DNA from 2 places in the Cryobacterium sp. M25 genome. Region 1 is predicted to be linked to the other one. Evidence: predicted binding sites of a transcription regulator. Region 1 holds the regulator's gene; the other holds the start of a gene.
What was found. The regulator HrcA, encoded in region 1, represses chaperone genes, less so after heat shock. The targets are predictions, from matches to a motif close to TTNGCACTCGNNNNNNNCGAGTGCNAA.

Region 1 (15,785 bases):
GCGCATGATCGAGCAGTTGGCCGTCGACGGTACCGGCCGCGCCGCCAAGAACTACCGTCTGCGTGACTGGCTCATCTCCCGTCAGCGCTATTGGGGCACGCCGATTCCGATCATCCACGGCCAGGACGGCGCCGAGATCCCCGTGCCGGAAGACCAGCTTCCCGTGTTGCTGCCGCCCACCGACGGCCTCGACCTCAAGCCCAAGGGCACGTCGCCGCTGGGCGGCGCGGCCGACTGGGTCAACGTGCCCAACCCGATCGACGGCACCCCCGCACGCCGCGACGCGGACACCATGGACACCTTCGTCGACAGCTCCTGGTACTTCCTGCGCTTCCTGAACCCCACCGACGACACGAAGGCGTTCGACCCGAAGGAAGCCGAGAAGTGGGCGCCCGTCGACCAGTATGTCGGTGGCGTCGAGCACGCCATCCTGCACCTGCTCTACGCGCGCTTCATGACCAAGGTGCTTTTCGACCTCGGCTATGTCAGCTTCACCGAGCCGTTCACGGCTCTGCTGAACCAGGGCATGGTCATCCTTGACGGGGCCAAGATGTCCAAGAGCAAGGGCAACCTGGTCTACTTCACCGAGGAGGTCGACCAGTTCGGTGTCGACGCGGTACGGCTCACCATGGCTTTCGCCGGACCGCCGGAAGACGATATCGACTGGGCGGATGTCTCGCCGGTCGGCTCCGCCAAGTTTCTGGCCCGCGCCTGGCGCGTCGCCCGCGACGTCACGAGTACGCCCGACATCGATTGGAGGTCCGGCGACGCCGGTCTCCGCCGGGTCACCCACCGCTTCCTGGCCGATGCGCCCGGCCTGGTCGAATCGTTCAAGTTCAACGTGGTCGTCGCCCGACTGATGGAACTCGTCAACGCCACCCGCAAGGTGATCGACACCGGCGTCGGCCCCGCGGATGCCGCGGTACGCGAGGCCGCGGAGGTCACCGCCATGGTGCTCAACCTGTTTGCTCCGTACGCGGCCGAGGACATGTGGCAGCTCCTCGGCCATGAGCCGTGTGTCGCCCTCGTGCAGTGGCGCAAGGCCGACCGAACCCTGCTCGTGGAGGAGTCGGTCACGGCCGTCGTACAGGTCGACGGCAAGGTGCGCGACCGCATCGAGGTGTCCCCGAAGATCGCCGGCGACGAGCTGGAACGCCTCGCACGTACCTCGGCCGAGGTCATCCGCCGGATCGGTGACCGCGAGATCAAGAACGTGATCGTGCGCGCGCCGAAACTCGTCAGCATCGTCACCCGCGGCCAGTAGCACCGCCTGCCTCGCCTCCCCAGGGCGGCACCTCGCGGCGCCGCCCACAGGGTGCGGCCGTCCGCTGGGGGACCGGCACCCGTCGGCCTAGCCTGCCGGGATGGAGCCTGACCCGGTAATCAAGGCACTCGACCGCCTGGCCCCGAGCGCGCAGGGGCGCGCCCCGGCGCGCGTGCGCATCGGAGTGGGCGCAGCCGTCGTGCTGTTGATATTGGCGTTGGCCACCGCGGTAATCGTGTCCGCGCTCGGTCAGCAGGCCGGGCACCAGGTGGTGTCCCCGGCGCAGCCGACCGCGGGTTCGGGTTCCGGTGGAGCCGACAGCGGCCCGGCCCCGAGTTCCTCGGGGGCAGCCTCGGCATCCGGTGCCCTCATCTTCGTTCATGTGCTCGGCGCCGTGCGGCGTCCCGGACTCTTCGAACTCTCCACCGGCGCCCGGGTGATGGATGCCGTGGCCGCCGCCGGCGGGCTGACCGAGACCGCCGATCCGGCCGGCACCAATCTCGCTCGCAAGCTCAGCGACGGCGAGCAGCTCTACCTGCCCCAGCTCGGCGAAGTCCCCGCGGGACCGCCGCCGGGCAGCGGTGCATCCCTCGGCGGCGCATCCGACCCAGGTGGCGGCGGCCCGGCGGTCCTGGTCAACCTCAATACGGCCAGCCTGGCCCACCTCGACACCCTGCCGCGCATCGGCCCGGCCATGGCCCAGCGCATTCTGGATTTCCGCGACGCCAACGGGCCGTTCGCGGCCGTCGAGGACCTGCGCAATGTCACCGGTATCGGTGAGAAGACGTTCGAGGGGCTCAGAGCCCTGATCACCGTGTGAGAGTGGCCGTGAACGGAGGGTGCCTGAAGTCCTGACGCATCGATGCGGCGAGCGTATCCGGTGCTTGACGGAGGGTGCTCGGATCGAGCCGGTGACCGCACCTGGCCTGCACTCGATGGCGTGCACGGTCTTCTCCGACCCATGACGGCTAGGAACTGACCGACTGGCGGCAATGGGCGCTGTCGGCGGCCTGCTCGCGGGCTGAAGCGTGTCGTTTTTGACGAGCCGCTCCGTCGCCGCGGACCGGTGGCGAGGTCACCGGGCACGCCTCCACACCCCCGGTCCCGCGTCAACCGGGCACAGATTCCGGTAGCCACCGGGGGGAGCCGCGGGCGCACCTAGCCTCCCGGTATGGATTTTACGCGCGACATCGTAGCTCGCCGCCCGGATCACGGCATGACCGGGCTCGACCTGCGCCTGGTTTTCCCCGCGGCGACCGCCTGGCTGGCGGCCTGGTTGCTCATCGCCTTCCCCGGGTGGGCACCCGGCGCTCAGGCCGCGTTGTGGGCCACCGCCCTGGGCGTGGGTCTGGTTGTGGCGCGTCGGCTGGTCCGCGCCCGGGGGGCGCCGGCCTGGGGTGTCGGCCTGGTCTGTTGCGCTGCGGCCGCGCTGATGGCATCCGCGGTCACGGTTGCTGCGCCCGGGCGGCTGCCGGAAACCGTGCGGGAGAGCGCCGCCCGGCAGGAGTCAGTGACCGTGCTCCTCACGGTGGCGTCGATCCCGGTGCAGACCCAGTCGTTCGGTGCTCCCGCACTCTTCGGCCCGGCTGGCTCTGACTCCGGAGCGTCCGCCCGGGTGCGCTTCCGCGGCACCCTGACCGGGATCGAGCAGGGCGAGGTCGCCCGAAAGGGTGCTGGGCGGGGTCTGTCGGTTCCGGTGGTCGTGTTCGCAGAGACTGCGAGCGGACAGGCGACCGCGCTTCAGATCGGCAGTGGCGTGCGGCTGGACGCCACCCTCCGGCTCACGGCGGCCGGGGACGCGGCATCCGCCCTGGTGTTTGGGCGTGGTCCGCCCGAGCTCCTCGTGACACCGCCCTGGTGGCTCGGCTGGGCCGGGGAACTGCGCACCCTGTTCACGGCCGCCGCGGGCGATCTGCCCGGCGACGGCGGTGACCTGCTGCCCGGCCTGGCCATTGGTGACACGAGCTCGGTCGAGGCAGACCTCGACGCGGCCATGAAGACGAGTTCGCTCAGCCACCTCACGGCCGTGTCTGGAGCGAACTGCGCCGTGGTGATCGCGGGCGTCATGCTGCTGACCGGGTTTCTGGGACTGCGCCGCGGCATCCGGATCGCGATCTCGCTCCTCACCCTGCTCGGGTTCGTGGTGCTCGTGACGCCCGAACCCAGTGTGCTGCGTGCCGCTCTGATGGCGACGATCCTGCTGCTCGGGATTGCCTCCGGTCGGCCGGGCCGAGGTGTGCCGTTGCTCGCACTCGTCGTGATCCTATTGCTGGCGGCCGACCCATGGCTGGCCCGCAGTTACGGGTTCGCCCTGTCGGTTCTGGCCACGGCCGGCCTACTCGTGCTGGTCGGGCCGCTGACCCGAATGCTGCATCGGTGGCTGCCCACCTGGCTCGCCGCCGTGATCGCCATCCCGCTGGCCGCGCAGCTGGCCTGTCAGCCGGTGCTCGTGCTGCTCACTCCCACCCTCCCGCTCTACGGGGTGCCCGCGAATCTGCTGGCCGGTCCGGCAGCCCCGGCCGCCACCGTCATCGGTCTGATCGCGTGCCTGCTCTTGCCCTGGCTGCCCGGTGTCGCCGGGGGAGTGCTCTACCTGGCCTGGCTGCCGGCCGCCTGGATCGCGGCGATCGCCCGAACATCCGCAGAGCTGCCCGGCAGCCGCCTACCCTGGCTGGGCGGCCCGCTCGGTGTTCTCGTGACCGTTCTACTGACGGTGGCCGCGGTGGCGCTGGTGATGCGGGGCCGGGGGCAGGTTCGGGCGCGCTGGCCGATCGCGGCGATCGCGGTGCTGGTTCTCGCCGCCGGAAGCTACGCGGGCAGCCTGATCGGGGCAGGCGTCGGCCGGGCCGTGGCCTTCCCCGCGGACTGGCAGATCGCGGCCTGCGACATCGGGCAGGGTGATGCGGTCGTCGTGCGCGACCGCGACCGGTACGCGCTCGTCGACGTGGGGCCCGACCCGGCCCTGCTCGCCGACTGCCTCGACACGCTGGGGATCGACCGAATCGACATCCTCGTGCTGACCCACTACGACCTGGACCACATCGGCGGGGTCGCCGCCGTGATCGGCCGCGTCGACACGGCGCTGGTCGGCATCCCGGAGAACGCCGACGATGAGCGACTGCACGATGCCCTCGCCGCGGGCGGTGCCGAACTGCGGGGCGCTGCCCGCGGCGACACGGGCACCCTCGGGGAGCTGCGCTGGGAGATCCTCTGGCCGGTGCGGGGCTCAGCGGTGATGCAGACCGGAAACGAGGGGAGCGTGACGATCGGATTCGACGGTCGCGGCATCCGTTCCCTGTTCCTCGGGGATCTCGGCGAGGAATCCCAGGACGCGCTCCGGCGCAGCTCCAGCCCGGGCGAGGTGGATGTCGTCAAGGTCGCCCACCACGGGTCGGGAGACCAAAGCCCGGAGCTCTATGCCGATCTCCGGGCAACGGTGGGGCTGATCTCGGTAGGCAGGGAGAACGGCTACGGCCATCCCACCGACACGGTTCTGGACATTCTTGCGGCCGCGGGCACACTGGCCCTCCGCACCGACCAGCAGGGACTGCTGGTGATCGCTCCGGGGCCAGGTGGTGGTGCGCTGACGGTCTGGAGCGAGACCGTGCAGAGCGAGACCGTGGCGGACACCGACCCCGGATAGTCTTAATGGATTCCGCACAGCCTCAATCGAAGGAACCCCGAGTGGCCGCACGCACAGCTTCATCCGGCAGGACCGCGCCCCGCGCTGTGCCGAAGTCGGCCGCCATCCCGCAGCTGGCCTGGCACCAGGTGCGGCCGGCGCCGATCATCCTGGTCTCCGGAACCGAAGTGTTCCTGGCCGAACGCGCGATCCGCCAGCTGCGGGACTTCCTCAAACTCGAAGACCCCAGCCTGGAGATCAGCGACGTGCAGGCCGACAGCTATGCGCCCGGCGAACTGCTCACCATGGCCAGCCCGTCCCTCTTCGGCGAACCGCGGCTGATCCGCGTCAGCTCCGTCGAGAAGTGCAGCGACACGTTCCTCGCGGAGGCCCTGGACTACCTGCAGAACCCGGCCGAGGACACCTACGTCGTGCTCCGGCACGGCGGCGGCGTGCGCGGCAAGAAGCTGCTCGACACCATCCGTTCGGGCGTCGGCGGCGCCATCGAGGTCGTCTGCACCGAGCTGAAGAAAGACTCCGACCGGCACGACTTCGCCTCGGCGGAATTCAAGACAGCCGGCAAGCGGGTCACTCCCAGCGCGCTGCGGTCCCTGGTCGCCGCGTTCTCCGGCGATCTGGCCGAACTCTCCGCGGCCTGTCAGCAGCTCATCGCCGATGTCGGCACCGAAGTGACCGAGACGACCGTGGACCGCTACTACGGCGGTAGGGTCGAGGCCAACGCGTTCAAGGTAGCCGATGCCGCCATCGCCGGGCATCAGGGGGAGGCGCTCGTCATCCTGCGCCACGCCCTGTCCTCCGGCGCCGACCCGGTCCCGGTGGTGGCCGCGTTCGCCATGAAGATCCGCACCATGGCGAAGCTCTGCGGGGTGCGCGGCGGCTCGGCCCAGCTTGCCTCCCAGTTCGGCCTCGCCCCCTGGCAGGTCGAGCGGGCCCAACGCGACCTGCGCAGCTGGTCCGACGAGGGTCTCGCCCGCTGCGTCGTGGCGCTGGCCGAAACGGATGCCGCAGTGAAGGGTGCCGAGCGCGACCCCGTCTTCGCTCTCGAGCGGCTCATCGGTGTGATCGCCCGCCGCGGTGAGAGCTGACCAGACCCGGCTTTCGCGCGCCTCCTTACCCTCGACGGTGAGCTCCGCGCCAGGGAGGGGTCGCTCACCGTGGTGCGCGCCAGCTGATGCCCGAACTGAGAGGTGTGGGCCTGGGCGGACTCGGCGCGCACGACACGATCAGCTTGGCGAGCGGCAGATAGACGACGGCTGCCAGGACCGCCGTCAGGGCGATGCTGCGGCGCCTGACCGGGCCCGGCCGTGATGAATTTTAGGTGACCGGTCCCCGACGGTTCGAGCCTCTGCCCGGACACACGAAAGCCCCCACCGAGATGGCAGGGGCTGTTGTGTACGCCGGTCAGGGCCGGTGAACGATCCTGATCCCGGTCAGGCGCGGACTAGACGAGGGCGTTGACCGACTTGGCGATCGCGGACTTCTTGTTCGCGGCCTGGTTTTGGTGGATGACGCCCTTGCTGACGGCCTTGTCGAGCTTTTTCGAAGCAACGGCGAGGCTGGCAACAGCCTTGTCCTTGTCGCCCGAGGCGATCGCCAGGCGCGTCGCGCGGACAGCGCGCTTGAACTCGCTCTTGACCGACTTGTTACGCTCCTGGGCCTTTTTGTTGGTGCCGATACGCTTGATCTGCGACTTGATGTTTGCCACGTTTATACGCTTTCGTTAGATTCTTTTTCGGATGGGCCGCTTGGCGGTAGAGGGCGCCGTACGACAATAATCGTGTGGGGTGGGACCCAACACGCAAGCCAACAGGAAACGATACCAGTTATTCGTTCAGGTCGACAATCGGCCCGGGCCGGTCGATCGCAACCTCCGTGAGGATGCCGCTCAGCACCGCGGCGAAGCGTTCCGGTTGGGCCAGGCTGACGAGGTGCGACGCCCGGGGGACGATCACGAGGCGCCCGTCCCGGCAGGCGGCGAGGAAGCGGCGCTCATGCAGCCGGAACTGATCCAGAGAACCGTTGACCAGCCACACCGGGCCGGGATAGCGAGCCAGGCTGTCCAGCGGGCGGAGGCTGCCGGTGGCGCCGAGCCCGGCATCCATCACCGTCAGCGGCACACCGCCGGCGAGCGTGTCGGCGGCCCCTCCCGATGGAAGGAGCACGCGCACGAGTGTGGTGTGGAGCCACAGTCCCTGGTCGGGCAGTCGGCGGATCAGCCGGGCCAGGCCCCGGTAGGCGTCCAGCAGCCAGCCGGCCGGAAGCGCGCAGCTTCCCGCGGCGACCAGCCCGGCCACCTTCTGCGGGTGGCGCGCGGCGTACTCGATGGCGTAGTAGCCGCCGAGGGAGAGGCCGACCAGCAGCACCCGGCCGCCCAGAGCAGCGACGCCCTCGTCGATGGCGGCCAGGGCGCCCGCCACGGTGAACGTTTCGTCCATGCGGGCGCCGTGCCCCGGCAGATCGATCGCGAGTGCCGGATGCCCGGCCTCGCCCAGTATGGACAGCTGTCGTCGCCACATGGTGCCCGACGTGCGGATCCCGTGCACGAAAAGAACCGGGACGGCGGGTGTCATTCATTCCTCCTGGTGAGCAGCCGCACTAGAGGGTGACGGCGATACCGATGATAGACACCAGGGAGTAGCCGCACCAGATCAGCAGTGACAGCACCCGGTTCGCGGCAATCACTTCTGGCTCTTCCGTGGGTGAGCGCTCGGCCGGGCGCTGCGTCTGTGGCCAACTCAGGACATCCGTCGCACGGGTGGCCGGGCCACCGCGGACCAGTGCGGAACCGGTGCGGATGTCCGGCCTCGCCCGGTCGGATCTCCTGAGTTGGCCACACTACTAGCCGAAGAGCCACGGCAGTGGTTCACGGCAGTGGTTCGCTGTGAGCCGCCGGGCGCGGCCGTTCCCGCGCGCAAGCCTGGAACGATGCGCGGCAACGGCGAAACCGGGACCCAGCCACCTATGGGAGAATTGCCAGACCATGTCACCGAGACCCCTCACGGCGCTTGAACCGGCCGCCACCCCGCCCGAGTTCATCCGCAATTTCTGCATCATCGCCCACATCGACCACGGCAAGTCCACGTTGGCCGACCGGATGCTGCAGATCACCGGCGTCGTCGACGACCGTTCGATGCGCGCCCAATATCTTGACCGGATGGACATCGAGCGCGAGCGCGGCATCACCATCAAAAGCCAGGCCGTGCGTATGCCGTGGGAACTCGACGGGCAGACCTACGCCCTGAACATGATCGACACCCCCGGCCACGTGGACTTCACCTACGAGGTGTCTCGCAGCCTGGCCGCGTGCGAGGGAGCAATCCTCCTCGTCGACGCCGCCCAGGGGATCGAGGCGCAGACCCTCGCCAACCTCTACCTGGCGCTGGAGAACGACCTCACCATCATCCCGGTGCTGAACAAGATCGACCTGCCGGCTGCCGACCCCGACAAGTACGCGAAGGAGCTCGCCAGCCTGATCGGTGGCAGTCCCGACGACGTGCTCCGGGTCTCCGGCAAGACCGGCGTCGGCGTCGCCGAACTCCTCGACCGCGCCACCCGCCTCATCCCGGCCCCGGTCGGCGACCCGGCCGCCCCGGCCCGCGCGATGATCTTCGACTCGGTCTACGACAGCTACCGTGGCGTCGTCACCTATGTGCGCATGATCGACGGCAAGCTGGGCCCGCGCGAGAAGATCCAGATGATGTCGACCCGTGCCACGCACGAGATCCTCGAGATCGGCGTCACCTCGCCCGAGCCCACCACCAGCAAGGGCCTCGGCGTCGGCGAGGTCGGCTACCTGATCACGGGCGTGAAGGATGTGCGCCAGTCGAAGGTCGGCGACACGGTGACCACCGCGCTCCGCCCCGCCACCGTCGCCCTGCCGGGCTACACCGAGCCGAAGCCCATGGTCTTCTCGGGCCTCTACCCGATCGACGGCAGCGACTACCCGGCCCTCCGCGAGGCCCTCGACAAGCTCAAGCTCTCCGACGCGTCCCTCGTGTACGAGCCCGAGACATCCGTCGCCCTCGGTTTCGGTTTCCGCTGTGGTTTCCTCGGGCTGCTGCACCTGGAAATCATCACCGAGCGGCTCGACCGGGAGTTCGGCCTCGACCTGATCACCACGGCGCCCAGCGTGATCTACGAGGTCACCACCGACGACAAGAAGTCCGTCACGGTCACCAACCCGAGCGAGTTCCCGAACGGGAAGATCGCCAAGGTCGAGGAGCCGATCGTGAAGGCGGCCATCCTCGCACCCAAGGACTACGTCGGCGTGATCATGGAACTCTGCCAGAGCCGCCGCGGCACCCTGCTCGGCATGGACTACCTCGGCGAGGACCGGGTCGAGATCCGCTACACGATGCCGCTCGGTGAGATCGTGTTCGACTTCTTCGACAATCTCAAGAGCCGCACCGCCGGCTACGGCTCGCTCGACTACGAACCCATCGGCTCTCAGGAGGCCGACCTGGTCAAGGTCGACATCCTGCTGCAGGGCGAACAGGTCGACGCGTTCAGCGCGATTGTGCACCGCGACAAGGCCTACGACTACGGCGTGCTGATGACGGGAAGGCTGCGCAAGCTCATCCCGCGCCAGCAGTTCGACGTGCCCATCCAGGCCGCGATCGGCGCCCGCATCATCGCCCGCGAGTCCATCAGTGCCATCCGCAAGGATGTTCTCGCCAAGTGCTACGGCGGTGACATCTCCCGCAAGCGCAAGCTGCTGGAGAAGCAGAAGGAGGGCAAGAAGCGCATGAAGATGGTCGGCCGGGTCGAGGTTCCCCAGGAGGCGTTCATCGCCGCCCTGTCCGGTGACGAGCCCCCGAAGAAGAAGTAGACGGATGCGCCGCGCCACCTTCACCGATACCGCCGTCACCTACGCGTCCATCGGCGGCACCCTCGCCCCGGACCTGCTCCGGTTCCCACCCAAGGGCTACCGGCCCCTCGAGCGCACCGTGCGCCTCGGCAGCGGTGAGGAGCGCTTCCAGCTGGCCTCGAAGTCGCTGATGACCTGGGGCGTGCAGCGGGGGAGCGGAATGACCGTCACCGACCTGCTGGACGGCACCGGCCAGCAGTACACGGGACTCGTCTTCGACGCCGACGGCCGGGCCGCCCGCGACCAGAAGCCCGAGCCGGACGAGGCCGTCTTCGCCGAGGACGGCACGCCCTACATCGTCAACGGCATGTCCGCGCACCTCACGACCAAGTTAGGCCCCTTCACCATCGATGCCCCCGTGCGCGTGGTCTACGTGATCGATGAACCCGACCGCCTCGGCTTCGCATACGGCACCATGGCCGGGCACCCGGCCAGCGGCGAGGAATCGTTCATCGTCGACAGACGCGAGGACGACTCGGTCTGGCTGACCATCCGCGCCTTCTCCCGCCCCGGCAACTGGTTCTACCGGCTGGGCTGGCCGTTCGTGCGGCGGCAACAGGCCAAAATCACCGCTCGGTACCTACGCGCGCTGCATCCGATCGGCGCGGTCTAACCGCATGGGCAGTGCCCTTCCCCTCGGCGACCCCGCACCCAGCGACGGACTGCTGCCGGCCTCGGCCGCCGTGGGAGCAGCCCAGCGCGATTTCGGCGTCTACCTGCACGTGCCGTTCTGCCGGGTCCGCTGCGGCTACTGCGACTTCAACACCTATACCGCCACCGAGTTGCGGGGCGCAAGCCAGCATGACTATGCCGGCCAGGCGATCACCGAGGTCCAGTCGGCTGGCCGGATCCTGACTCAGTCGGGCGTGCCGGCCCGCCAGGCGGCGACCGTCTTCTTCGGCGGCGGCACCCCCACCCTGCTCCCGGCCGACGACCTGGTGCGGATGCTGGAGGCCGTGCGCTCCACCTGGGGGATCGCACCCGGCGCCGAGGTGACCACCGAGGCGAACCCCGACTCCGTCGACGCCGCCTACCTCGGCCGCCTCGCCGAGTCCGGCTTCACCCGGGTATCCTTCGGCATGCAGTCCGCGGTGCCGAGCGTGCTGGCCACCCTCGAGCGCACCCACGACCCCGAGCGGGTGCCGCTCGTGGTGCAGTGGGCGCGCGAGGCCGGCCTCGACGTGTCCCTCGACCTGATCTACGGCACACCGGGGGAGACCCTCGTCGATTGGCGCACCAGCCTCGAGCACGCCATCCGGCAGGCTCCCACCCACGTCAGCGCCTACTCGCTTATCGTCGAGGAGGGCACCAAGCTGGCCCGCCAGATCAAGCGCGGCGAACTGGCCCCTGTCGATGACGACGTTCAGGCCGAGTTCTATGAGCTGGCCGACGACCTACTGTCCTCGGCAGGCTACGGCTGGTATGAGGTCAGCAACTGGGCGACGGATGACGCGCACCGCTCGCGCCACAACCTCGCCTACTGGCGCAGCCAGGACTGGTGGGGTGTGGGGCCCGGAGCCCACAGCCACATCGGTGGGGTGCGCTGGTGGAACGTCAAGCATCCGTCGGCCTACGGCGATCGGATTCGCGCCGGCGACTCACCGGCCGCCGGGCGGGAGACCCTCGATGCGGCCACTCAGGAGGTGGAGCGGGTGCTCTTGCTCACCCGAATCCGCGAGGGTATCCCCATCGACTCGCTCAGCCCGCTCAGGCGCCACGAGGTGGCGGGACTCATCGCCGACGAACTCATCGACGCGAAAGCAGCCCTCTTCGGCTCGATCGAACTGACCCTCAGAGGACGCCTCCTGGCGGATGCCGTCGTGCGCCGCCTGCTTGCCGACTGAACTCAGTTCACGAACTTGATCGACAGCGGATACGTGTAGTACTCGCCCCGGTTTGCGGCCAAAGCGGCCAAGATGCCGAACACGACCATCAGAACGGAGGCAGCCAGGAGAACGAGGTAGCCGACGAGGATGATCGTCAGGACGCCGCCGACCGCGTAGGCGATCAGGAGCGTGAGCTGGAAGTTCAGTGCGGTCGCGGTGTGCGCCCGGATGAACGGGCCGCGGTCCTTGAGCACGATGTAGCCGATCAGGGCCGGCACGAAATAGAACAGAATGCCGCCGACGTGCACGAGGGTGGCCCACAGTTTTTCGTCGGCCGGGTTCATCGGGGTGGGAGCCTGGTTCGGGTTGGCGGGCGGCGGTGGGGTGGAATTGGTCATTGGTGCTCCTTCTGAAGAAAAACCGAGTGCGCCGGGCTACTTGATCAGGCGCAGGGCGAACGGGTACCGGTAGTGGTTGCCGTCCTTCGCCTGGAGGTAGCCGAGCACCGAGAAGACAACACCGAGGATGTACAGCACCCAGGCGAGACCGCCGATGACGCCGCCGATGCCGAATGTGAGGAAGCCGATGACCGTCGCAAAAAAGTTGATCGCGAAGTAGCCGATCAGAAGCGTGATCTGAAAGTTGAGCGCTTCCTTCGCCTCGACGCTGGTCAGAGGTCCGCGGTCCTTGAAGAGCAGCCACAGCACCAGGGACGGCACGAACATGAGGATCCCGCCCAGATGTGCGAGGGACGCCCATTGGCGGTCATCCGCCTCCGTCAGGGGTGCCGACGGTCCCGGGGCGGCAGGCTGGTAGGGCGGTTGCGGCGGCCGTTGGCCCTGGTACGGATCATCGGGTCCGGGACCAGTGAAATTACTCATGATCATGCCTTTCAGTGCACCGGGGAAGAGGTGCTACATGCCTAAGTTACTGCGCCCCAACATTGGGGAGCAATGGGTAAGCCCAGCCGGTCGCGGTATGATTGGCAGTCACATACCGCGAGTGCCAATCGATGCTGCACTCGCGACGCTGGGAGGAGGCGAGCGCCATGGTGTCCGATCGCAGTCTCGAAGTCCTGCGTGTGATCGTTCAGGACTATGTAGCCTCCCGCGAACCCGTCGGTTCCAAATCTATCGTCGACCGGCATTCCTTCGGGGTCTCGGCGGCCACGATCCGCAACGACATGGCCCTGCTCGAAGAGGAAGAGTTGATCGCGGCTCCGCACACCTCGTCGGGCCGCATCCCCACCGATAAGGGCTACCGTCTGTTCGTCGACCACCTCGCCGATCTGCGCCCGCTCTCGGCGGCGCAGCGCCAAGCCATCGAGACGTTCCTCGGTCAGTCGGCCGACCTCGACGAGGTGCTGGCCCGCAGCGTGCGGCTGCTCTCGCAGCTCACCCATCAGGTCGCCCTGGTGCAGTATCCGTCGCTGTCCCGCGCGAAGGTGCGCCACATCGAACTGGTGCCCCTGTCCGAGACTCGCCTCCTGTCGGTTCTGATCACGGATGCCGGACGGGTCGAGCAACGCGTCGTCGACCTGCCCCGGCCTCTGGCTGAACCCGTTCTGATCGAACTGCGCACCCGGTTGAATTCTGCCCTGGTCGGGCTCGGCATGAGCGAGGCCGCCAGCACCCTTACCGGCAGCTCTCTCACCGCCGGCTCCGGCCTCGGCCCGATTGAGCAGCAGGAGGCGGTGGATCTGATCACCGGCACCCTGCGGGACCAGGTCGGCGCGAACAGGCAGGACCGGCTCGTGATGGCCGGCGCCGCCAACCTCGTGCGCACCGAGGAAGACTTCACCGGCAGCATTTTCCCGGTGCTCGAGGCCATCGAGGAACAGGTCGTGCTTCTGCGGCTGTTCGGCGAGATGGCCTCTGACCAGCACGGCGTGTCCGTCAGTATCGGCCGGGAGAATGCTTCGTTCGGTCTGGCCGAGACATCCGTGCTCACCAGCGGCTACTCCTCGCAGGGCGGCAACCTGGCGCGCCTCGGCGTGCTCGGCCCCACTCGGATGGATTACTCGAACAACATGGCGGCCGTCCGTGCGGTCGCCCGCTACCTTTCACGCCTTCTCGGCGAGAATTGACCAGTTCCCCTCGGCCCAGAAGCCGGCGGAACACCACATTTCAGAACAGACCTAGGAGAGCCAGCTTTGGCTGACCATTACGAAGTACTCGGCGTTGCCCGCGACGCCTCGACCGACGAGATCAAGAAGGCCTACCGCAGGCTGGCCCGGCAGCTGCACCCCGACGTGAACCCGGGCGCGGATGCATCCGAGCGCTTCAAATCCGTCACGCACGCCTACGACGTGCTCAGCGACGTCAAGCAACGCGACAACTACGACCGTGGCGGCAACGGCCGCTCGGGCGGCGGCGGAGGCGCCGGTTTCGACGGCAACTTCGGCAACTTCGGCGACATTTTCGAGACCTTCTTCGGCGGCGGGGGATCCAGCCGCGGGCCTCGGTCGCGCCGAGAGCGCGGCCAGGACGCCCTGATCCGGGTCGACCTCGACCTCGATGAGATCATCTTCGGCACGCACCGGGAGCTCGAGGTCGACACGGCCATCATGTGCGCGACCTGCAGCGGCACGTGCTGCCAGCCGGGCACCGCGCCCGTCACCTGCGACATCTGCCACGGCACCGGCACCATCCAGCGCGCCGTGCGGTCGCTGCTCGGCAATGTCATGACGAGCAGCCCCTGCGGTTCCTGCCGCGGCTACGGAACGATCATCGCCACTCCCTGCGTCACCTGCCAGGGCCAGGGCCGCGTGCGAGCGCGTCGCACGGTCCCCGTCGACATCCCGGCGGGGGTCGACACGGGCCTGCGCCTGCAGATGCCCGGCAGCGGCGAGGCAGGTCCGGCCGGCGGTCCCAACGGCGACCTCTACCTTGAGATGAAGGTGCGCCACCACGACGTGTTCAGCCGTGACGGCGACGACCTGCTCTGCACCCTCGAGGTGCCGATGACGGATGCCATCCTCGGCAGGTCCGCGACCGTCAAGGCGCTCGACGGCGACATCGAGGTCGAGCTCAGGCCGGGCACGCAGAGCGCCGAGATCATCACGGTCAAGGACCGCGGCGTCACCCGCCTGCGCGGGAACGGACGCGGCGACCTGAAGGTCGGCGTGCACGTGGTCACGCCGACCCGTCTCGACCACAAGGAGCGGGAGCTGATCGAGGCCTTTGCGGCCCGCCACAAGGCGCCGGCTCCTGCCCTCAGCGCCTTTCAGCAGGGACTTTTCGCCAAGCTGCGCGATCGGTTTCGCGGCTAGGCGTCGATGGCACACTTCTTCATCGATGAGGCGCTCCACGCCGCCGATTGCGTGCCGGGGGCGGTCGTCGGCATCGGCGGCGCCGAGGCCCGGCACGCGGTCACCGTCAGCCGGGTGCGCCCGGGCGAGCGCCTGCGGATCGGGAATGGGGCCGGGCTCATGCTCGCCGCCACCGTCGTTGACGCAGATGCGAGGCTGCTGACCCTGCGCGTCGAGACGGTGACCGTGACCGCGCTGCTGACGCCGCGCATCCGTCTGGTCCAGGCTCTCGCCAAGGGAGACCGGGACGAACTGGCTGTGCAGGCGGCCACGGAGCTCGGCATCGACGGGGTGATCCCGTGGGCCGCATCCCGCTCCGTGACGCGCTGGGAGGGAGCCAAAATCAAGAAGGGCCGGGATCGCTGGTCCAGCATCGTGCGCGAGGCCTCGAAACAGTCGATTCGCGCGTGGCTGCCCACGGTCGGGGAACCGGCGAGCACCAAAATGCTGGCCGAGCTGGCCGGCACTACCCGGATGCTGCTGCTGGAGCCCACCGCGAGCGAACGGCTGACCTCGCAGGCGGCGCCGACCGACGACCGGGATATCCTGCTCGTCGTCGGACCCGAGGGCGGCATCTCCCCGGCCGAGCTGACCCTGCTCGAGCAGGCAGGCGCCACCCGGGTGCGCCTGGGCGACAATGTGCTGCGCACCTCCACCGCCGGCCCGGCCGCCCTCTCCATCCTGAACGTGACGCTCGGCCGCTGGTAGCGCGTGAGCTTAAGATAGAGATATGTCTTCCACCGGCCAAGAACCGTCCATCTTCACTCGCATCGCCGCGCGCGAGGTCCCGGCGACCATCGTCGCCGAAACCGAACGGATCATCGCCTTCACCGACATCGCCCCGCAGGCGCCCGTGCATGTCGTCATCACGCCGA
Region 2 (15,785 bases), on a different contig from region 1:
CTGTCCATCGTGTCGCTCGTGACCTCGGTGCTCGGGATCTCCCTGGTCGGCATCATCACCGGCCACATCGGTCTGAGCCAGATCGGGAAGACCGGAGAAAAGGGACGGGGACTCGCGATTGCCGGCCTCATTGTCGGCTACGCCGGCCTGGCGGCTCAGCTCCTGGCCGTCGTCCTGCTGATCCCGTTGATGATCGCGATCGCGAACGACCCGACCCTGCTCAATACCAACTGACCCGATGGCCACGGGCAGAAACCCTGCGCGTCGATGACCCGTGACCCGATATGCAACCAGCGACGCCACCCCGTCGTCCGGAAAGGAATGAATTCGCATGAGCGATTCCAACAACCCCAGCAACCCTGACGTGCCCCGCGTGCCTGACGTGCCCCAGGTGCCCGGCGTACCGCAGGTGCCTGACGTGCCGCAGGTCCCCGATATCCCGCGCGACGAGCAGGGGGCGTCCGCCGCCCCGCCGGCGTACAACGGCCCGACCCCGCCGGCCTCCGTCCCGCCCGCCTACGGCGCCGCGACCCCGCCGCCCGGCTACGTCGCCCCGACGATGACCCAGGCGCCTGCCTATGGCGACGCGTATTCGTCGCCCAACGGTGCGGTCGCCGCGAAGCAGCCGATTCTCAGCATCTTGGCGCTGGTCGCCGGCGTTATCGGCGTGCTCGGCTCGCCGATCGTGTTCCTCCCGATTGTGGGTGGCATCCTCGGACTGTTCATCCCCGCCGCCGCGGTCGTCCTGGGCTTCCTCGGTAAGTCGAAGGAGCCGCAGGCGAGGGGTTTCTGGCTGACCGGGCTGATCACGGGGTTCATCGGCGTCGGTCTGGCACTGGTCAGTATCGTGATCTGGTCTGTCTTCTTCGCCACCATCCCCACCTCGTCGTACTGAGCGGAAGATAGCAGCGGGGATGGTTGGGGAACGGGACTGGTCCCGCAACGATGACTTCCGGGTCGACCTCACCCGGCCTCCGGCGCCCGCTCCGGGGGAGCTGGACTACGCGTCGACCATCACAGCCCCTACCGAATGGGTGCCGTACGTCTACACCGACAGCGAGCTGACCGCGCAGGCAGGCCAGGGCGGGCTGTCCATCGCATCGCTCGTCTTCGGGCTGCTGGGGCTGCTTATCGCGGTCTTCGGCGTCTGGGGTGCGGCGCTCTCCCTGGCCGCGGTCGTGCTGGCCGTGATGGCCCGCGTGACCGAGCGCCGTGCTGGCACCGCGTGGGCCTACGGGCTGTGGACCGGGCTGGCCGGGCTGGTCCTCGCGGTCGGGTGGGTGTTGATCGTCACACAGGTGCTGACGGTCGTGCCCGGCTGAGCCGTGCTGTCCTTCGCCGCTGGCCTCAGTCGAGTGGCGGAATCCGCTCCACCAGCAGAGACACCCGGTGGCCGACGGCCCGGGTGAGCACGAGCGTCGCCGACTCGGGGCCCTTGAGCTTCAGTCTGGTGCGCAGGGTGGCCGGGTCGACGTCCACGCCGCGTTTCTTGATCTCGAGAGTGCCGATGCGGCGTTCCTGTAGGGCCAGCCGCAGCTTCTTCTCGTCGACCGGCAGCACCTCGAGCACCCGGAATGCGGTGGCGAAGGGCGTGCGTTGCAGGGTCTCGGAGGTGAGGTACGCGATCCCCTCGCTCAGCATCGACGCGTCGAGCGACCGGGCCAGGTCCCCGATCAGACGGGCACGGATGATCGCGCCGTCCGGCTCGTACAGGTAGTCGCCCAGCACTCCCACCGGGGCATCCGTGCTGTCGTGGGGCGCGGTCAGTTCGTGGATCCCGGTCCGGCCGAGCAGCAGGGCGGAACGACGGATGCCGGCGCGCGCCAGTGCTCCGAACCACAGCCCCATCTCCACGAGCTTGCCGTCCACGGAGACCCACTGCGACTCGGCCTCCGCGGGGATCAGCTCGCGGTCGTGGCCCGGCCCGAGCTTGACGCCGACGGGCATCCGCTCACTGAGACCGAAGACAAAATCGAGGTGCGGGGAGTAGTCCTCCGGCCGGGTCAGGCGCGAGGTGTTGGAGTGCCCGGCGGTGCGCCGGGCCGGGTCGAGCCAGGCGGCGTCGAAGCCGGCCAGGTCGACGTCTTCCGCGGACGAGTGCAGCACGCTCGCGTTCTCGAACGGAGCCAGGTTGTAGCTGGCGACGGTCGCGGTCACCTCGTCGGCGTCCACCCCCGTCACCGTGAGGTCCATGGCGGCCAGTGCCATGGCGTCGCCTCCGATGCCGCAGCCGAGGTCGACGACCCGGTTCAGGGACGCGCCCGCGAAGCGGCCGGCGTGCAGCGCCGCCACCCGCAGCCGGGTGGCCTGCTCGAGGCCGGCCTCCGTAAACAGCATGCGGCCTGCGAACTCGCCGAACTTGGGCACGGCCCTGGCTCGGAGCCGGGACTGGCTGAGCACCGCGGTGACCAGGTCGGGGCTGTGTCCGGCCTTGCGGAGTTCGCTCACCGCCCGCACGACGTCGGCGGCCGCGTCGTACGGCGGCAACGAGTCCAGCAGGCGCAAACCGCCCGGCGATAACAGCTCGACGAGCTCTGAGCGTTCCATCGTGCAAACCTATCAACACGACGCATCTGGCACTCACGTTGCGTGAGTGCCAGATGCGCCCTAAACTCGTCTTGGCACTCTCGCTGTGAGTCTGCTAACTATGTCTTAGCTAAGAAAGAGGTCAACCGTGTCGGTCTCCATCAAGCCGCTCGAGGATCGCATCGTCATCAAGCAGGTCGACGCAGAGCAGACCACCGCATCAGGTCTGGTCATTCCTGACACCGCCAAGGAAAAGCCCCAGGAGGGCGAAGTTGTCGCAGTCGGCCCCGGCCGCATTGACGACAACGGCAACCGCATTCCACTCGACGTCGCCGTCGGCGACAAGGTGATCTACTCCAAGTACGGTGGAACCGAAGTCAAGTTCGGTGGTGAGGACCTCCTCGTCCTGTCGGCCCGCGACGTGCTCGCAGTCGTCGTTCGCTAGCCACACCCACCTAACGGTAGAATCCCGGATGGCCCTGGCCATCCGGGATTCGTCGTTAAGAAAGGTCCGCTGTGGCGCAAGACCCTCTTTCACGCGGGAGAATCCGCGCGGCCCGCCCGGCGCGGTCGGAGCAGAGCAAGGGACTGATCTACGCGGTCCTCGCCTACGCCCTCTGGGGCGCGCTGCCGCTCTACTTTCTGCTCCTCGCGCCCAGTGGTGCCTTCGAGATCGTGGCCTGGCGGGTTCTCTTCTCCCTGGTGTTCTGCGCATTGCTGATCACGGTCACGCGCAAGTGGAAGTCCCTCCTCGCGCTGCTGCGGAGGCCCCGCATCGTGTTCACCATGGGTCTGGCCGGCCTCCTGATCTTCGTCAACTGGCAGACCTACGTCTTCGCCGCCCTCAGCGGCCACGTGGTCGAGGCAGCCCTCGGCTACTTCATCAACCCGATCGTGACCGTGTTCCTCGGCGTCATTCTGCTGCGCGAGCGGCTGCGCCCGCTGCAGTGGGTAGCCGTGGGAATCAGCCTCGGGGCCGTCGTCGTGCTCACCGTCGGCTACGGCTCGCTGCCGTGGGTGTCACTCATCCTCGCGTTCTCGTTCGGATTCTACGGTTTAATCAAGAAAAGGGTCGGCCGTGACGTCGATGCTGTCGCCGGACTCACCCTGGAAACGGTCTGGCTCGCACCCATCGCCGTGGTGCAGCTGATGGTGGTGGCCGCCGTCTCCGGTCTCACCTTCGGAAGCGTGTCCACCTGGCATACCGTGGGGCTGCTGGCAGCAGGTGTTGTGACCGCCGTGCCGCTGTTGTTCTTCGCCGCCGCGGCCCGGCGCCTGCCTCTGACCTACATGGGTCTGATCCAGTACTTCGCTCCGATCCTGCAGTTCCTGGTCGGCGTCTTCGTGCTGCTCGAGCCCATGCCGCCCGAGCGCTGGGTCGGTTTCGCACTGGTCTGGGTGGCGCTGGTCCTTCTCACGACCGACATGGTCCTCACCGGACGCGCGCCCCGGCGTGCGTCCCTTGAACCGGTCTGAGCCCCGCTACGCTCAGGGACGCACCTCGTACGTGAAAGGACACCGGATGCGCACTGCGTCGACTTCCCTGCCCGTCCTCCTCGTCGGGGCGCTCGCCTGCGTGCTCCTGCTGTCCGGATGTAGGGCTGAGGTCGCGCCGCCCGTAGTCGAGCCCGCTGCCGCCGCGTCCGTCGTGCTGGCTCCGTCCGGTGACGGGACCGTGCGCCTCGGAACCCTGTTCCCCATGACGGGCCCGTCGGCGGCCAGTGGTGCGGCACAGGTGGCCGGCTCCGAACTGGCCGCCCGCGAGATCACCGAGCAGGGCCGCATTCTCGGCACTCCGATCGAGATCATCCACCGCGACTCCGCCGTCGACCCGGCGACGTCGCTGACCGACTTGTTGGCCCGTGGCGTCGACGTCGTGCTGTGGGACGCCTCCGTTCCGATGCCGGGCGATCTGGCCGCCACCGTCGCGGCGGCGCCGGTGGTACTGCTGTGGCTCGGCGACTTCGCGAACGGGGGCACGCCGCTGGCCGCCAGTGACGGCTTCGCTGCGCGCCTGCGCACCCTCGATCCAGGGCTGGTCGACACTGCCGGCGGCGGTGAAGCCTATGACGGAGTCGTCCTGAGCGCCCTGGCCGCAGCACGGGCCGGAGACGACGGTGCGGCGTCGATCAGGCCCGCTCTCGACCAGGTCAGTACCGGGGCGTTCGCCTGCGCATCCTGGGGAGAATGTGCGGCCGCGCTGGCCGATGCGCAACAGATCGCCTATCAGGGCGTCACCGGCCGCCGATCGTAACGATTTGGTCTGCGTTACACGGATGTAACACGGTTTTCTTGTTTCGCGCGATTCCTGTCAATAATGTGACAGAACGGCAGTCAATCGACCGCTGTCATTTCTCATTCCTAGTCCCAAGGAGCAACATGAGCGTATTCGCGAAGGCCTCGGCCTCCCGTTCAGTTCGGGCAGTCGTCACTGGAGTCGCCCTGGTGGGCGTCAGTGCACTTCTGCTCACCGGCTGCAGCAGCAACACCGCTGAGCCGGCTGCATCGGAAGCCCCCGCCGCGAGCGGAGACGCCCAGGCCATCACGGCCGGCGACCGCGACCTGACCCTGAAGATCGGCACCATCCTTCCCCAGAGTGGTGCCCTGGCCTTCCTCGGCCCGCCCGAAGAAGCCGGCGTCGCCCTGGCCGTCAAGGACATCAACGACGCGAACCTCGGCTTGACCGTTGAGGCCATCTTCCGTGACTCCGGCGACACCACGACGGACACCGCGACCGGTTCGGTGACCGACCTTCTCTCGCAGAAGGTTTCCGCCATCATCGGCGCGGCATCCTCCGGCGTCTCCAAGACCGTGATCGACCAGATCACCGGCGCGGGCGTCGTGCAGTTCTCCCCGGCCAACACCTCGGCGGACTTCACGAAGTACGCCGACAAGGACCTCTACTGGCGCACCGCCCCGTCCGACCTGCTGCAGGGTGAAGTCCTGGGCACCCAGATCGCCGACGACGGCAACAGCACCCTCGGCCTGATCGTGCTCAACGACTCGTACGGCACCGGCCTGGCCGAGTCCACCACGACCGCCTTTGAGGCTGCGGGCGGCGAGGTCGTCGCCACGTCCCTGTTCAACGAGGGTGACTCCAACTTCGCCGCTCAGATCTCCGAAGTGACTGCCGCCAACCCCGACGCGATCGCCCTGATCACGTTCGACCAGGCCAAGGTCATCACCCCCGCACTGGTCGGCTCCGGCTACCCCGGTGGCAACCTGTACTTCGTGGACGGCAACCTGTCCGACTACAGCAAGGACTTCGACGCCGGCATCATCACCGGTGCCAAGGGCACGCTGCCCGGCCTCGACGTGGGAACCCTCGGCGACTTCACCGATCGTCTCAAGGAGATCGACCCCACCCTGACCGACTTCAGCTACGCGGCAGAGTCTTACGACGCCGTCATGCTCGTCGCGCTGGCTGCCTACGCGGCCAACGACGTCTCGGGTGAGGCCATCTCCAAGCACCTCCGCCAGGTCTCTGGGGGAACCGGCGACGGCACCACGGTCTCCGACTTCACCGCGGCGGCTAAGGCCCTCGCGGCCGGCGACCAGGTCGACTACGACGGCTTCTCCGGCCCGGTGACGTTCGATGAGAACGGCGACCCGACCGAGGCAACCATCGGCGTCTACGAGTACCTCGAAGACAACACGTACAAGCGCATCAACTAGTCACGATTCGTCGCTGACCAGCATCCGATCTGGAAGGGCCCCGACTTCGGTCGGGGCCCTTCTTCGTGCGCCCGGTGACGGCCGTCACCCGGTGATGCCCCTCCCGGACACGAGCGGCGTCACCGGACACGGAGCACCGGACACACGGAAGCGGCGCCCGAAGATCTCGGGCGCCGCTTCGTCGTGCGGGGCGTGCAGTCGGTGCGGGCGGCTCCGGCTAGTCGTCCTGGCCGAGGGTGCCGAGGTAGAGGCCGATCACCTTGGGATCGTTCAGCAGCTCGCGGCCGGTGCCCGTGTAGGCGTCACGGCCCTGGTCGAGCACGTAACCGCGGTCGCAGATCTGCAGGCACCGGCGCGCATTCTGCTCCACCATGATCGTGGTCACGCCGGCCTTGTTGATCTCCTTGACACGCAGGAACGCCTCATCCTGGCGCACGGGGGAGAGGCCTGCGCTCGGCTCGTCGAGCAGCAGTACGTGCGGGCCCATCATCAGCGCCCGCGACATGGCCACCATCTGGCGTTCCCCGCCGGACAGCGATCCGGCGCGCTGCTGTAGACGCTTCCCGAGCTCCGGGAAGATCTCCGTGACGAACTCGAGGCGTTCGGTCAGGCCTTTCGGCTTCAGGAACATGCCCATCTCCAGGTTCTCCTGGATCGTGAGCGTGGGAAAGACGTTGTTCGTCTGCGGCACGAAACCGACACCCTTGGCCACGAGCTTGTTCGCCTTGAGGTTGGTGATGTTCTCGCCGCGAAGCAGGATCTCACCCTCCCGAACCTTGACCTGGCCGAAGATCGACTTGAGCAGCGTGGACTTGCCGGCGCCGTTCGGGCCGATGATCCCGATCAGCTCGCCGTCGTAGGCGGTCAGGGAGCAGGCGTTGAGGATGTTGACGCCCGGCAGGTAGCCGGCCGTCACCGTCTTGACCTCGACGACGGGCTGCCCGGTGGGCGTGTAAGCCGGCGCGGCGGCAGGGCTGGTGTTCGTCAATCGAGCAACTCCTTAATGGCTTCCACATGTTCTGTTTCGGCGGCCGGATCCTCGCCGAGGTCCTCGTCGTGGTGCTGACCCAGGTAGGCGTCGATCACGGCGGGGTTACGCATCACCTCGTGCGGGTCGCCCTCGGCGACCACGCGGCCTTCGGCCATCACGATGACCCAGTCGGCGATGTGGCGCACCATATGCATGTCGTGTTCGACGAACAGAACCGTCATGCCCTCCGCCTTCAGGTTGAGGATGTGGTCCAGTAGCGACTGCGTCAGTGCCGGGTTCACCCCGGCCATCGGTTCGTCGAGCATCACCAGGCTCGGCTCGCTCATCAGCGCCCGTGCCATCTCGAGCAGCTTGCGCTGCCCGCCGGAGAGGCTGGCGGCGTAGTCGTCCTTCTTGGTGTCGAGCTTGAACCGTTCGAGGATATCGAGGGCCTGCACCCTGTTCGCCTCCTCCTGCTTGGCCCAGAAGAAGGGGAAGATCGCCCGGAACAGGTTCTCGCCGGCCTGGCCCTTGGCGCCGAGCAGCATGTTGTCCATGACGGTCAGCAGGCCGAGCGCCTTGGTGAGCTGGAAAGTGCGCACCTGGCCCATCCGGGCCACCTTGAACGCGGGCATCCCCGACAGGGGGCGACCCTCGAAGGTCCACGACCCGGTGTCAGGCTTGTCGAAGCCCGTCAGCAGGTTGAACAGGGTGGTCTTGCCGGCTCCGTTGGGCCCGATCAGCGCCGTGATGGCGCCGCGCGGGATCTCGACGTGGTCGACGTCGACGGCCTTGAGCCCGCCGAAGGTTCGACTCACGCCGTCGGCAACCAGGATCGGGTCGCGCTTCTTGCAGCCCGGTTCGGCCTCGCCGATGTGCAGGTCGGTCGACTTGACCGGCTTGTTGCTGGGAACGGTGTTATTTGACAAAGGCCAATTCCTTCTTGTTTCCGAAGATGCCTTGCGGTCTGAAGATGACTATAAGCATGATCGCCACTCCGACCAGGATGAAGCGCAGCTGGCCGGCCTGGATGCTGGTGATGAACGGGATCCAGCCTGCCTCCACCGCTCGGGCGATGAACCCGGAGAAGAAGGAGAGCAGAACCCAGAAGACCATCGAGCCGATGACCGGCCCGAGAATCGTCGACGCGCCGCCGAGCAGGAGGATCGCGTAGATGAAGAACGTCAGGGACGTCTGATAATTCGAGGGCACCACCGCACGGGGAAGCACGAAGATCATTCCGGCGATCGTGCCGAACACGCCACCGAGAATCAGAGACTGCATCTTGTAGGAGTAGACGTTCTTGCCGAGCGCGCGCACAGCATCCTCGTCTTCACGGATTCCCTTGATCACGCGACCCCACGGGCTGCGCATGATCTGCCAGGTGAACAGGCAGGCGAGGGCCACGATCGACCAGGCCACGATGCGCAGCCACCAGTCGTACTCGTTGTACTCGAAGGGGCCGAAGCCGTAGCGCCCCTCCGGGATCGGGTTGAGGCCGGCGAAACCGCCCTTGTAGCCGCTCAGGCCGTTCGCGGAACCCGTGATGGACTGGAACGTGTTCGTCGTGAACAGGAGGCGCACGATCTCGGCCGCCGCGATCGTCACGATCGCGAGGTAGTCCGCGCGCAGGCGGAGCGTCGGGATGCCCAGGACCAGGGCGAAAACGACGGATGCGCCGACCCCCACCAGCACGGCACCCCAGACGGCGAAACCGAAGCTTAGGGTGGAGATGGCGAACCCGTAGGCTCCGAGGGCCATGAAGCCGGCCTGGCCGAAGTTCAGGAGGCCGGTGTATCCGAAGTGGATCGCCAGCCCGAGAGCCGCGAGGGCGTAGGCGGCGGTGGTCGGGCTGATCAGCTCGACGGCTGCGTTGCTAAAGATTGCTCCCCAGTCGATCATCGGATGCCCTTCTAGCCAATTCTCTCTTTGCGACCCAGGATGCCTTGCGGCCGAAGCAGCAGCACCAGGATCAACACGACAAGTGCACCGACGTATTTAAGGTCGGAGGGAAGCAACAGCGTCGACAGTTCGACGAACAGGCCGACGATGATCGAACCGATCAGGGCGCCGAAAGCGGTGCCGAGACCGCCGAGGGTCACGGCCGCGAAGACGAGCAGCAGGATCTGGAAACCCATATCCCAGCTGACGCCCGGGCGGAAGTAGGCCCACAGAATTCCGCTGAGGCCGGCGAGGGCCCCACCGAGCACCCAGACGATCCGGATGACGCCGTCGACGTCGATCCCGCTGGCCGAGGCCAGGCTGGGATTGTCGGAGACCGCGCGGGTGGCCTTGCCGATGCGGGTGCGCAACAGGAAGTAGGAAACGGCCAACAGCACCACGATGCTGATGCCCATGCTGGCCACGTCGATCATCGAGAGCCGGATCGGACCCAGCTGCATGTCGGCGAGGCCGGATCCCGGAAGCTGGCTCGTTCCGCCGCCGACGAAGATCTGGAACAGGTAGCGCAGGGCGAGCGAGAGGCCGATGCTCACGATCATCAGTGGGATCAGACCGACGCCCTTGCGGCGCAGCGGCTTCCAGATCACCGCGTCCAGACTCCAGCCGAAGCCCGCGCTCAGCGCGACGGCGATGATGATCGCCAGCCAGATCGGCAGGCCGAGCGTGACCGAGAAGAGGAGGGACATCAGCGCGCCGAAGGTGATCATCTCCGCATGCGCGAAGTTGCTCAGCCCGGTGGTGCCGAAGATCAGGGACAGTCCGATCGCGGCGAGGGCCAGGAGCAGACCGAAGTTCAGCCCGTTGACGAACCGATTGATGAACTGGTCGAAGAAGCTCACCGTCGTGCGCGTGCCCTCACCGAGGAAGAAGTTGACCGACTTCACCTTCGTGAGCGCGAATTCCGCCTCGATCACGCTGCCGCCCTTGGCGACGACGACGCCCTCGGGGAGGGTCTCCTCATCGAGGGTGACGGTGTAGGCGGCCTTCTCGGGCACGCCGACCTTCCACTTGCCGTCGGCACCCGTTTCCACGGATGCTTCATAGCCGGCCCCCTCGACGGTGATCAGCACATTGTCGAGCGGTTTCTGGTCGAACTGCACATTGCCGGTGAGTACGAACTCGTACTCGTCGGTTCCGACCTCGTCGGCATGAGCCGGACTGGCCGAGACGGTGGCGAATGTGGACATAGTCAGGGCTGCGAAGAGCAGGCCGAGAAAGATCACCAGCATTCTGGGTGAGAATCTGCGAACAGCTTCAGGGGAATTCACTGCACCTCCATGGCGGCACCGTTGGGTCTGTGACCGAGCGTGCCCCGGGTCTCACCTACCAACATCTTTGTTGACAGTAAGTGAAGATTATGTCGCATATGTTCCGACGACGGCCGACACTCCCTAGATTCTCTGCTGAGGAATGCGCAGAGCGCAACGTCGCTTAACATTGAGAAGCCGGTAATCGAGTTGGATGGCCGCGTTTTCTCCACTTTCCTGCGTTGTTAAAAGGGGTTTCATGGATCAGCCAGATCCGTTCGGTTTCACCGGGCTTACGTACGACGACGTCCTTCTTCTTCCGGGGCACACCGACGTCATTCCCAGTGAAGCCGAGACAATGTCTCGGTTGACGCGCCGGATCAGCGTGGCCACGCCGCTGCTGTCCAGCGCGATGGACACCGTCACCGAGACCCGGATGGCCATCGCGATGGCCCGTGAGGGTGGCCTCGGCGTGCTGCACCGCAACCTCTCGATCGCGGACCAGGCCGAGCAGGTCGACCTCGTCAAACGCAGCGAATCCGGCATGATTACCAATCCGGTAACAACTTCGCCCGACGCCACCGTTGCGGAGGTCGACGCCCTCTGCGGGCAGTACCGGATCAGCGGTCTTCCCGTCGTCGACGCCGACGGCGTGCTCGTGGGCATCATCACAAACCGGGACATGCGGTTCGTCTCCACCACCAAAAAGCACACGACCCGGGTGCGCGAGGTGATGACGACGGCACCGCTGATCACGGGCAAGGTCGGCATGGCCCCGATGGACGCCGTCGCCATCTTCGCCACCCACAAGATCGAGAAGCTTCCCCTCGTCGACGACCACGGCCGCCTGACGGGCCTGATCACGGTCAAGGACTTCGACAAGAGCGAGGAATACCCCTTCGCCACCAAGGACGATGCCGGACGACTGCGCGTCGGCGCGGCCATCGGCTTCTTCGGCGACGCCTGGCAGCGCGCCACCGCACTTCTCGAGGCAGGCGTCGACGTGCTCGTGGTCGACACCGCCAACGGCGACAGCGCCGGGGTGCTCGAGATCATCCGTCGCCTGAAGTCCGACCCTGCCTTCGAGGGGGTCGACGTGATCGGCGGCAACGTGGCCACCCGCTCCGGCGCCCAGGCCCTCATCGACGCCGGCGCCGACGCGATCAAGGTCGGGGTCGGCCCCGGCTCGATCTGCACCACCCGCATCGTCGCCGGCGTCGGCGTGCCGCAGATCACCGCCGTCTACCAGGCGTCGCTCGCGGCCCGGGAGACCGGCATCCCGGTCATCGCCGACGGCGGGCTGCAGTATTCCGGCGACATCGCCAAGGCGCTGGTCGCCGGCGCGGACACCGTCATGCTCGGCTCCCTGCTCGCCGGCTGTGACGAGAGCCCCGGCGAGCTCGTCTTCGTCAACGGCAAGCAGTTCAAGACCTACCGCGGCATGGGCTCGCTCGGCGCGCTGCAGAGCCGCGGCACGAAGACCTCCTACTCCAAGGACCGCTACTTCCAGTCGGATGTCCCCTCCGACGACAAACTCATCCCGGAAGGCATCGAGGGCCAGGTCCCGTATCGCGGACCGGTGTCCGCCGTGGCCTACCAGCTGATCGGCGGCCTGCGCCAGTCCATGTTCTACGTGGGCGCGCGCACGATCGACGAGCTCAAACAGAAGGGTAAGTTCGTTCGGATCACGTCCGCCGGGCTCAAGGAGTCGCACCCGCACGACGTGCAGATCGTGGTCGAGGCGCCCAACTACCGCCGCTGACCGTACTCGAGGGCGACTAGGCGGCCGCGGCCAGCCGGGAGACCGCTTCCGCGAGCACCTCAGGTGAACACCCGAAGTTGAGACGCGCGAAGCCCCGGCCCGGTTCGCCGAACATCGGGCCGGGGCTGAGCGCGACCCGGGCCTGCTCGAGTGCGACCAGCGCCGGGTCGTCACCCCAGCCGAGGCTCCGCAGGTCAAGCCAGGCCAGGTAGCCGGCCCCTGGCTGCCGGTAGCCGACCCCGGGCAGTTGCGCGTCGAGCAGCGCGGCGAGCTCGCGCCGATTGTCGTCGAGGGCCGCGATCACCCCGTCCAGCCACGGCTCCCCGTCGCGGAACGCCGCGATGCCGGCGATCAGCCCGAACTGGCTTGTGCGCCAAGACACCTCCTGGGGCAGGGCGGCGAGCTCGGCGCGCATCCGTTCGCCGGCGGTGACGAGAAGCGCGCATTTGAGGCCGGCCAGGTTCCAGGCCTTGCTCGCGCTCGTCACGCAGACGCCGTGGTCGGCGGCCTCGGTGGAGACGGTGAGGTAGGGCGTGAAAGCGGCGTCGGTGTAGGTCAGCGGGGCGTGGACCTCGTCGCTGACGACCGTGACGCCGTAGTGGGCGGCGAGCCCGGACAGCGCCGTGAGGTCCTGGACGGTGTGCGGATGCCCGATCGGGTTGTGCGGGTTGCAGAGCAGCACGCAGCGCACGCCCGATTGGAAGGCGCGCTCGAGGCCGTTCAGGTCGAGGGTCCAGCCGGTCTGACCGGCGAGGAGTGGCACGGCGTGCGGCACCCCGCCGGCCTCGGGCACGAGGTCGAAGAACGGCGGGTAGACCGGGGGAGTGATCACAACCCGGTCGCCGGGCCTGATCAGCATTCGCAGGGTCTCCACGATGGCCACGCTGACATCCGTCGTGGTGGTCACCTGCTCCGGGTCGACCTGCCAGCCCCAGCGGCGACCGGCGAATCCCGCGAAGGCCGCGCCAAGCCCGTTGACCGGTGCGACATACCCGGTGTCGCTGCGCCGCACCGCCGCTGTCAACGCGTCCCGGATGGGTTCGGCGAGCGGAAAGTCGGACTCGGCGACGAAGAGCGGCAGCACATCGGCGGGAAAACTGCGCCATTTCATGCTGGTGCGCTCGCGCAGGAGGGAGAGAGGGTCGGCGGTGACGTCCATCACCTCAGGATGCACCCCGCGGCATCCGTCGTCGAGGAGCGCCGCGGCACCTAAACTAAAATCATGGAAATCGAGATCGGCCGCTCCAAGCGCGCCCGCCGCGTGTACGCCTTCGACGACATCGCGATTGTGCCCAGCCGGCGCACCCGCGACCCGGAGGATGTGTCGGTCGACTGGACCATCGACGCGTATCAATTCTCGATCCCGTTCCTCGCGGCGCCGATGGACTCCGTGGTGTCCCCGCAGACGGCCATCATGATGGGTCAGCTCGGCGGCGTGGGCGTGCTCGACCTCGAGGGCCTCTGGACCCGCTATGACAACCCCGAGCCGCTCCTCGCCGAGATCCGCGAGTTGCCCGCCGACCGGGCCACCGCGCGCATGCAGGAGATGTACTCCGAGCCGATCAAGCCCGAGCTCGTCACCGCCCGCCTCGCGGAGATCCGCGCGGCCGGCGTGACTGTGGCCGGCGCCCTGTCGCCGCAGCGCACGCAGGAATTGTACGAGACCGTCGTCGCCGCCGGCGTCGACCTGTTCGTCATCCGCGGAACCACCGTTTCTGCCGAGCACGTCTCGCAGAACCAGGAACCCCTCAACCTCAAGAAGTTCATCTACGAACTCGACGTACCCGTGATCGTGGGCGGGGCGGCGACCTACACCGCGGCCCTGCACCTCATGCGCACGGGTGCGGCCGGCGTGCTCGTCGGCTTCGGCGGCGGCGCGGCCTCGACCACGCGCGCCTCCCTCGGCATCCACGCGCCCATGGCCACGGCCGTGGCCGATGTCGCCGGTGCCCGCCGGGACTACATGGACGAGTCCGGTGGACGCTACGTGCACGTCATCGCTGACGGCGGCCTCAACACCTCCGGCGACATCGTCAAGGCCATCGCCTGCGGCGCCGACGCCGTCATGCTCGGCACCGCGCTGGCCCGGGCGACGGATGCCCCCGGCGGCGGCTTCCACTGGGGTGCCGAGGTGCACCACTCGAAGCTGCCCCGCGGCAAGCGGGTCGAGGTGGGCGCCCTGGCGCCGCTCGAGACCATCCTGTACGGCCCGACGCCGATCGCCGACGGCACCGCGAACCTCGTCGGCGCGCTGCGCCGGTCGATGGCGACCACCGGTTACTCCGACCTGAAGGAATTCCAGCGCGTCGATGTGGTCGTCGCCCCGTACCGGGGGAATTAGACGGTTGTCGCGCCGCACCGAGTGAACTAGCGTCGGTATGAATTAGCGTCAGGTAAGCACCACACCATCTGGAATGGGAGTGAGCACATGGCATCAGGTAATTCGGCGTCGCGATCCACGAAACTGGGTCCGGAGGAACGAGCTGCGGCCCTCGAACGGCTGAAGGGCAAAGAGCTCGACATCCTCGTGGTCGGCGGCGGCATCGTCGGCACCGGAGCCGCCCTGGACGCGGTCACCCGCGGCCTGAGCGTGGGAATCCTCGAGGCCAGGGACTGGGCGTCGGGAACGTCGAGCCGGTCGTCCAAGCTGGTGCACGGCGGCATCCGCTACCTGGAACAGGCCGACTTCCGGTTGGTGCGCGAGGCTCTGACGGAGCGTGGCCTGCTCCTGCAGCGCATCGCCCCGCACCTGGTGAAGCCGGTGCGGTTCCTGTACCCGCTCAGGAAGCGCGTCACCGAGCGCTTCTACGTGGGCGCCGGCATGCTCCTCTACGACCTGTTTTCGTATACCGGCGGGCGCGCCCCCGGTGTGCCGCACCACCGCCACCTGTCCAAGCGGCAGGTGAAGGGGCTTCTGCCCAGTCTGAACACCGACACGATCGTCGGCGGCATCACGTACTACGACGGGCAGGTCGACGACGCGCTCTACGTGGCCTCGCTCGTGCGCACCGCGTCGTTCTACGGGGCGCACGCGGCCAGCCGGGTGCGGGTCGAAGGATTCATCAAGGTGGGTGAGCGGGTGGTCGGCGTGCACGCCCACGACCTGCAGACCGATGAACGGTTCGAGGTGCGGGCCCGGCAGGTCGTGAACGCCACCGGGGTCTGGACCGACGACACGCAGCGCATGGTCGGCGAACGCGGCACGTTCAAGGTGCGCGCATCGAAAGGCATCCACCTGGTCGTGCCCCGGGACCGGTTCCAGTCGGCCATGGGGCTGCTGCTGCGCACCGAGAAGAGCGTCCTGTTCGTGATCCCCTGGGGACGACACTGGCTGATCGGCACGACCGACACGGACTGGCATCTGGACAAGGCGCACCCGGCCGCCACCGCCGCTGACATTGACTACCTGCTCGAACACGTGAACGCCGTGCTCCGGGTGCCGCTGACCCGGGAGGACGTCGAGGGAGTCTACGCCGGCCTGCGGCCGCTCCTGGCCGGGGAGTCGGAGAGCACCTCGAAGCTGTCCCGCGAACACCTCGTCGGACACTCCGTGCCCGGCCTGGTGGTGATCGCGGGCGGAAAGTGGACCACGTACCGGGTGATGGCGAAGGATGCGATCGATGCAGCCGTCGACGCCTTCGAC

Region 2: the regulator HrcA is predicted to act here: its motif matches at 2,574-2,600, upstream of groES (co-chaperone GroES).

What each region holds. Positions count from the first base shown of each region.
Region 1 covers NZ_PJJU01000054.1:4,453-20,237, reverse strand. The annotation lists gene leuS (leucine--tRNA ligase) at 1-1,264, shown strand, start outside; gene CXY81_RS10240 (helix-hairpin-helix domain-containing protein) at 1,365-2,084, shown strand; gene CXY81_RS10235 (ComEC/Rec2 family competence protein) at 2,436-4,907, shown strand; gene holA (DNA polymerase III subunit delta) at 4,949-5,992, shown strand; gene rpsT (30S ribosomal protein S20) at 6,349-6,612, opposite strand; gene CXY81_RS10220 (alpha/beta fold hydrolase) at 6,731-7,477, opposite strand; gene lepA (translation elongation factor 4) at 7,888-9,735, shown strand; gene CXY81_RS10210 (DUF1990 family protein) at 9,740-10,387, shown strand; gene hemW (radical SAM family heme chaperone HemW) at 10,392-11,618, shown strand; gene CXY81_RS10200 (DUF4870 domain-containing protein) at 11,621-11,998, opposite strand; gene CXY81_RS10195 (DUF4870 domain-containing protein) at 12,035-12,481, opposite strand; gene hrcA (heat-inducible transcriptional repressor HrcA) at 12,649-13,686, shown strand; gene dnaJ (molecular chaperone DnaJ) at 13,753-14,871, shown strand; gene CXY81_RS10180 (16S rRNA (uracil(1498)-N(3))-methyltransferase) at 14,878-15,618, shown strand; gene CXY81_RS10175 (HIT domain-containing protein) at 15,641-15,785, shown strand, end outside.
Region 2 covers NZ_PJJU01000038.1:3,277-19,061, forward strand. The annotation lists gene CXY81_RS16305 (DUF4190 domain-containing protein) at 1-234, shown strand, start outside; gene CXY81_RS03585 (DUF4190 domain-containing protein) at 332-895, shown strand; gene CXY81_RS03590 (DUF4190 domain-containing protein) at 915-1,322, shown strand; gene CXY81_RS03595 (methyltransferase domain-containing protein) at 1,348-2,547, opposite strand; gene groES (co-chaperone GroES) at 2,675-2,971, shown strand; gene rarD (EamA family transporter RarD) at 3,073-4,002, shown strand; gene CXY81_RS03610 (ABC transporter substrate-binding protein) at 4,049-4,780, shown strand; gene CXY81_RS03615 (ABC transporter substrate-binding protein) at 4,906-6,201, shown strand; gene CXY81_RS03620 (ABC transporter ATP-binding protein) at 6,419-7,189, opposite strand; gene CXY81_RS03625 (ABC transporter ATP-binding protein) at 7,186-8,100, opposite strand; gene CXY81_RS03630 (branched-chain amino acid ABC transporter permease) at 8,090-9,070, opposite strand; gene CXY81_RS03635 (branched-chain amino acid ABC transporter permease) at 9,085-10,362, opposite strand; gene guaB (IMP dehydrogenase) at 10,640-12,142, shown strand; gene CXY81_RS03645 (MalY/PatB family protein) at 12,159-13,301, opposite strand; gene CXY81_RS03650 (GuaB3 family IMP dehydrogenase-related protein) at 13,365-14,483, shown strand; gene CXY81_RS03655 (glycerol-3-phosphate dehydrogenase/oxidase) at 14,571-15,785, shown strand, end outside.